Regions from separate parts of the Peribacillus sp. FSL E2-0159 genome, predicted to be linked through region 3. Evidence: riboswitches for the same ligand, from Rfam matches in the RefSeq annotation. Region 3 holds a riboswitch; each other region holds the start of a gene.
The links. Region 3 has a riboswitch for S-adenosylmethionine ahead of mtnK (S-methyl-5-thioribose kinase). Riboswitches for the same ligand answer to the same signal wherever they lie in the genome.

Region 1 (2,229 bases), 2.3 Mb from region 3:
CATCATTCGGATGAAGGGTTTCCGATTCACCATTTTCTTTCAACCATTCATTCCCTTTGTTAGCGACCACTTCATTCACGTTCATATTACTCTGCGTGCCGCTTCCCGTTTGCCAAACTACAAGCGGGAAATGTTCATCAAGTGTGCCTTCAAGGATTTCGCCGCAAATCTTGACGATGGCATTCTTTTTGACTTCCGAAAGATCACCAAGATCATAGTTCACCTTTGCCGCAGCTTGTTTAACGTATGCAAATGCACGAACTAATTCAATCGGCATTTTTTCGTTACCGATTTTGAAATTGTTACGGCTTCTCTCAGTTTGTGCTCCCCAATATTTATCAGCAGGAACTTTCACTTCACCCATCGTATCTCGTTCGATTCTGTATTCCATGTGTTCTCCTCCTATGTTTGCACTATTCATTGAAGACCTTTTGCATATGAAATGAATAATGTCGTATTATTCTTTCTCTCCATACATTGTACAAACTTTATTATTTTAAAGCAAAAATATCCGGCTGACCCTTCCCATTTTTCTGAAAAAATCCATAATCCTTCCTGTTTATATGAAAATCCGGATATTTTTTTTAGACACATAAAGTGTTGACACCGCTAGGCTCCAATTGACCTAGTCATGAACATCAAAGCATTATCCACCCAAAATGTTCTTGACAGTATTTTGTATATATAGTAAATTCAAAAGAAATCGAATAATCTAAACTCTTATCGAGAGAGGTAGAGGGAATGGCCCGATGACACCTCAGCAACCTTCATTTGTTTCAAACCAATGAAAAGGTGCTAATTCCACAAGTTTGTGAACTTGGAAGATAAGAAGAATGACTCGTCCCTACTTAATCAAAGTCTTCTTCTTAAAGAAGACTTTTTTTTATTTTATATAACGCAAAGGAGCAGTGAAAACCATGTACAAAACTGAAACATATCTTGCTCAATTAGGAAATCGCAGCGAAACGGCGACAGGAACAGTCAATCCGCCGGTATACTTTTCAACAGCTTTTCGTCACGAAGGAATTGGCCAATCGACGGGATTCGACTACACAAGGACAGGTAATCCTACACGCCAACTATTGGAGCGATCCATCGCCGATCTGGAAAAAGGCGACCAAGGTTATGCCTGCAGTTCAGGAATGGCCGCCATTTCCACTATACTCGCCCTTTTTAAATCTGGTGATGCATGGATTGTCAGCGAAGATCTTTATGGCGGTACATATCGTCTGTTAGAACAAGGTTTTAAAAAATGGGGGTTGCAGTGTGACTATGTAAACACTTGTTGTTTGGAGGATATCGAAAAAGCCATCACTCCTCACACGAAAGCCATCTTCATCGAAACTCCCACTAACCCTCTTATGCAGCAAACGGACATTAGCGCCGTTGCCGCATTGGCCAAACGATATAATTTATTGTTAATCGTTGATAACACTTTTTACACGCCTCTAATTCAACAACCCATCCTGCTTGGAGCGGATATTGTGATTCACAGTGCAACCAAGTATCTCGGTGGTCATAATGATGTGCTCGCCGGACTGATCGTTGCTAGCGGCGCTGAATTATGTGATGCACTTGCCTTCCATCACAATGGTACCGGAGCTGTCTTGAGCCCATTTGATTCTTGGCTGTTGATGCGCGGAATGAAAACCCTGGCGTTGCGGATGGAGCGTCATGAAAAGAATGCCAAGATACTTGTAGATTACTTATCGGAGCATGATTGTGTTACGGACGTATTGTATCCCGGCAGAGGCGGCATGATTTCATTCCGTATCATTAATGAAGCGGCGGTCAACCCATTTTTACAATCGCTCTCATTAATCTCTTTTGCAGAAAGCCTTGGAGGGGTTGAAAGCTTCATCACCTATCCTGCCACACAAACACATGCCGATATTCCGCTTGAAGTCAGAACGGCAAATGGTGTTTGTAATCGCCTGCTCCGCTTCTCCGTTGGCATCGAGGATAGCGATGATTTGATTGGTGACTTACAGCAAGCATTCGCACAGGTAAAAAGGGAGGCACTACGATGACAGATCATGATTTTAGCTTTGAAACCAAATTACTTCATAATCAACATAAATTCGATCCGGCAACGGGCGGCGTGAGCGTCCCCATTCAGCACGCATCGACTTTCCATCAATCCGATATCGATCAATTCGGCAAATATGATTACAGCAGAAGCGGGAACCCAACTCGCGAGGCACTTGAAGACATCATTGCCGAACTTGA
Region 2 (2,229 bases), 2.9 Mb from region 3:
GTGATTTCAGTCAGGTCCATGTACAGTTAAACCAGGAAATGAATGAGCGGATTCAAAACTTCATTTCTGATAAGATCATGCCTCAATATTACCGTTCTCTTCAAGACTGGATTGCCAGTTCCCAAATGGAGTTCTCACAAAGCCAGCAGTTTATGGATGAGATGAGTGCCGGATTCAATGATTTATACAAAGAAGAACGGATTACGCTGGCAGGTGACTTCAGGGTATTGGATGACTGGCGCCGTGATGCCGACCGGATGACAAGCAGTATCCGCATCGAAAACGTTAATATCCTTTTGCGCAGGACTCCATCACAATTGCTGCTTAAAGGAGCAGGGAAGCTGTTTGGAGCGATACCGCAAAATAAAGCCAATATGTACAATCGTTATAAGAAATACTTGGAAAGTGAAGATTACCTGGATGTTGCCGAAATGATCACGGAACGTTTCCTTACCCAATTTGGATTGTTTGAAAAATCTTTGGATCGGGACATCTCACTTTTCTATCGCAGTTCATTTGCTTTACTTCAAAAAACGATAGAGCAAACGCAGACTGAAATAAAAGACTACCAGGCTGCATTGGAGCATATGAAAGAAAATCCGGAAGTTTACCGTGACCCGATCACTTTGTTCGAAGTGAAATTAAGGCAGTTGGAGAGGCTTGAAAAAATTGAGAAAAAGCGTCTAGCCCAGCTTCAAAGAAAATAAAAAATAACGGGGAACATTTCAAATATTCAAAAATCTATTGACTTTACGACTATATCCCTATAAAGTGTTAATTACGAAAACGTAACACAATATATCTCTTATCAAGAGTGGCGGAGGGACTGGCCCTAAGATGCCCAGCAACCGTTCCATTAGGAATTGGTGCTAAATCCTGCAAAACAGAAATGTTTTGACAGATAAGAGAGGGACAAGTCTGCAAAACAGCCGATTAAACCTCTCTATATTAGAGAGGTTTTTATTTTGGGATTTACACCAACTTAACTGATAAGAATAATAAGGAAAAATGGAGGGAAACAAGATGAGAAGGTCTATTAAAGGGATATTTATTTCAGCAATCGCTTCGGCATTGCTTTTAACGGGTTGCTCTACAGGGCAGAGTTCCACAGAATCGAAGAAAGAAGAAAAAGTATCATTTGAAAATGTCCCGGAAAGATTTGCTGATGGGGATGGAGCCAGAATCAAAGTGATCCGTAAAATAGGCGGTGATGATCATACGGCTCAATACCTGGCGGGGGCAAAAGAAGAGGGAGAAGCACTGGGATTTCAAGTGGATACGTATACAGCAAATGGTGATACGGCTAAATTCCATGATGCGATAGCGCAGGCTTTGGAGGAAGATTACGACGGCTATATCATTTCCCATGGTGATGATGCAGCAACTGTGAATGACGTTCAAAAGTTGGTTGATGCAGGTAAAAGCGTTGTCACATTCGATTCAATAAGCGATCTATCTAAAATAGAAGGTGTGACATTAACTTCACAAGATGATGAAGCATTGGCAACACTGGCTTTTGATAAACTGATAAAAGAGCAGAAAGGTGAAGCGGCAATTGCATATCTTTGGGTGGACGGTTTTCCTCCAATGGTAAGAAGAAATGCAGTCTATCAGGAAAAATTAAAAGAAAATCCTGGGATTAAAGAAGTCGAAAGATTCGGAGTGGCATCTGCTGATACTTCGGTTCAGACACAAAATGCTGTAGCAGCAATGCTGAATAAATACCCTAAAGGTAAATTGGATGCCATTTTCGCAACATGGGATGCCTTTGCAATCGGTGCAGCCCGGGCGATTAAAGAAGCGGGCCGAGATGAAGTGAAGATATATGGAATTGATGTATCTAATGCAGATCTCCAGGAAATCCAATCAGCTGATAGCTCGTGGTCCTACACGGCAGCAGTCGATCCCAAGTTGATCGGTGCAGTGAATATGAGGATATTGGCTAAAAAATTAGCGGGAGAAGAAACGCCGCAAACATATGACCTGGATGCTTCACTTATTTCACAAAAGCAAATCCAAGCTTCAAAAGAAGCGGTAAACATGGCAAACCTGTCTGGTATTGTCGATGGCTGGGGTGTATCCACGGAATTTGAAGAAGATTGGATGAAGGTTTTGAAAGATCATTATAAAAAGTAAAAAGAGACACTCTCTTTCCAGTGAAGGGAGTGTCTGTTCAATAAGGGGGAATGGACATGGGCACGCAACTAGAAATGAAGAAGATTTCGATTG
Region 3 (2,229 bases):
ACTTTTGCGACTAGTGAAGCAAAAAACTGCTTGGGCAGGTCCTGAAGCTGTCTGGATTTTTCAAATTGCACCATTTATACACCTTCTCTGAAATTTCTTGAAATTCTAGTCACAAATGATATATGTTTATCATAGTCTTGTAAAGCATTTTTTACATATGGTCGTTTTAAGCGATGAAGTGGAAAATAGCTTGTATTCAAATGGATATAGCCTTCGGGCAACCTGATTTCAATTTTCAGGTTGCAGAACAATGGATGGAAAAAGCTGCACGGTCAGAACCCGATATCGTCATATTACCAGAGCTTTGGACAACCGGATACGACTTGACCAGGTTAAATGAGATTGCTGATCAAGAGGCAGAAAAGACGAATGAATTTTTTAAAAGACTGGCAAAGAAACACCAGATTAACACAATAGGCGGGTCCATTGCGAAAAAGACAAGCAAAGGGATCTATAACACCATGATCATCATAGATTAACATGGAAATCTCATTAAAGAATATGATAAGCTTCACTTATTTCAGTTAAAGGATGAACATCATTTCCTGCAGCCAGGAGAAAAAGATGGTTTATTTACTCTTGATGAAAAAATATGTGCTGGATTCGTTTGTTATGACATCCTTTTCCCTGATTGGCAGCGAGTCCATACCGTACAAGGCGCGGAAGTTCTATTCGTTACGGCTGAATGGCCAAAGCCGAGACTCGATCACTGGAGAGCCTTATTGATTAGCCGTGCCATCGAGAACCAAGCCTATGTTGTAGCCGTAAATCGTTCAGGTTCGGATGTCAATAATATATTTGCGGGTCATTCCTTAATTTTTGATCCATGGGGGAATATCATAAGTGAAGCCGGAGAAGGAAACGAACTCTTGACAGGCATCTTGGACTTCAATAAAGTTACGGAAGCCCGTAACAAAATACCCGTATTCGAACATCGCCGCCCTGATTTTTATTAATTTACCCATTGACAAACTATTTAAAATGTTGATATTATTTTCCCGAAGATTAAAATTTCAGAAAACATTTACTCTTATCAAGAGCAGGCTGAGGGATAAAGGCCCTATGAAGCCCAGCAACCGACTGTAATACCATTGTGAAATGGGGCGGATTCACCGCCGGATTATAAAATCCACAGAGCACGGTGCTAATTCCACCAGAATTCATTTTCTGGAAGATAAGAGGTCCGAAGCCAAAACTTCTGCCTCTTTCTATTTGAAAGAGGCTTTTTTATTCTTATTTTGAATCTGGAGGGAAAAAGAATGACTCAAAACCATTCAAATTTTAAGAGATTGACAAACGAAACAGCTATAACCCTTGCAAAAAAACTTGGGTTGGTCAATGCGGATGCAAGTTTAAAGTGTAAAGAAATCGGCGATGGAAACTTAAATTATGTTTTTCATATTACAGACACAGTCACAAACAAAGGAATAATAATCAAACAAGCGGTCCCTTATGCCAAGGTACTTGGTGAAAGCTGGCCGCTGACATTGAAAAGGGCTTCCATTGAAGCGAATGCACTGATTCATTTCAGAAGCTATTGCCCCGAATTCGTACCGCAAGTCTATTATTCGGATGAGCAGCTTGCCATCACAGTCATGGAGGATTTATCACACTTGAAAATCGTAAGAACAGGATTGATCGATGGCGATTCATATCCTTTGCTTTCACAGCATATTGGTGAATATGTTGCGAAGACGGCATTTTATACATCCGATTATCATTTAGAACCATCCGCGAAAAAGGAAGTGGCCCGGCATTTCACCAATCCGGAACTCTGCAAAATCACTGAGGTCTTTATTTTCACAGATCCATTTTTTGAGGAACTCCCGGGAGATTTCGAGGTGGAATTGACTGATGCCGCCAAAAATATATGGAATGACCAAGATGTGATACTTGAGGTCGCTAAGCTGAAACAAAGCTTTGAAACCGAGCAGGAAGCCTTGCTTCATGGAGATTTACATACTGGAAGTATATTTGCAAGTGAAACTGAAACAAAGGTTATTGATCCGGAATTCGCTTTTTATGGGCCAGTTGGTTTTGACCTTGGTCAATACACCGCCAACCTTCTCTTTCAAGCAATTACACGAAATGGCGCTGGAAAGGAAGAGATTTTCTCACACCTTCATGAATTTTGGAATGCCTTTGAAGAAACTTATACCGAATTATGGGAAGACCAAAATAAAAGCCCATTCCGTCATGTGAAAGGGTATCTGCCTTATTTACTGACAA

Region 1: another riboswitch for S-adenosylmethionine. It lies ahead of NYE63_RS06110 (methionine biosynthesis PLP-dependent protein); the one in region 3 lies ahead of mtnK (S-methyl-5-thioribose kinase).
Region 2: another riboswitch for S-adenosylmethionine. It lies ahead of NYE63_RS02810 (sugar ABC transporter substrate-binding protein); the one in region 3 lies ahead of mtnK (S-methyl-5-thioribose kinase).

Annotation. Positions count from the first base shown of each region.
Region 1 covers NZ_CP152053.1:1,231,677-1,233,905, reverse strand. The annotation lists gene fumC (class II fumarate hydratase) at 1-391, opposite strand, end outside; SAM riboswitch class I at 718-831, shown strand; gene NYE63_RS06110 (methionine biosynthesis PLP-dependent protein) at 918-2,030, shown strand; gene metC (cystathionine beta-lyase) at 2,027-2,229, shown strand, end outside.
Region 2 covers NZ_CP152053.1:565,202-567,430, forward strand. The annotation lists gene NYE63_RS02805 (GTPase domain-containing protein) at 1-707, shown strand, start outside; SAM riboswitch class I at 803-908, shown strand; gene NYE63_RS02810 (sugar ABC transporter substrate-binding protein) at 1,024-2,136, shown strand; gene NYE63_RS02815 (sugar ABC transporter ATP-binding protein) at 2,193-2,229, shown strand, end outside.
Region 3 covers NZ_CP152053.1:3,499,777-3,502,005, forward strand. The annotation lists gene NYE63_RS17010 (pyridoxal phosphate-dependent aminotransferase) at 1-74, opposite strand, end outside; partial or broken gene NYE63_RS17015 (carbon-nitrogen family hydrolase) at 174-956, shown strand; SAM riboswitch class I at 1,028-1,181, shown strand; gene mtnK (S-methyl-5-thioribose kinase) at 1,260-2,229, shown strand, end outside.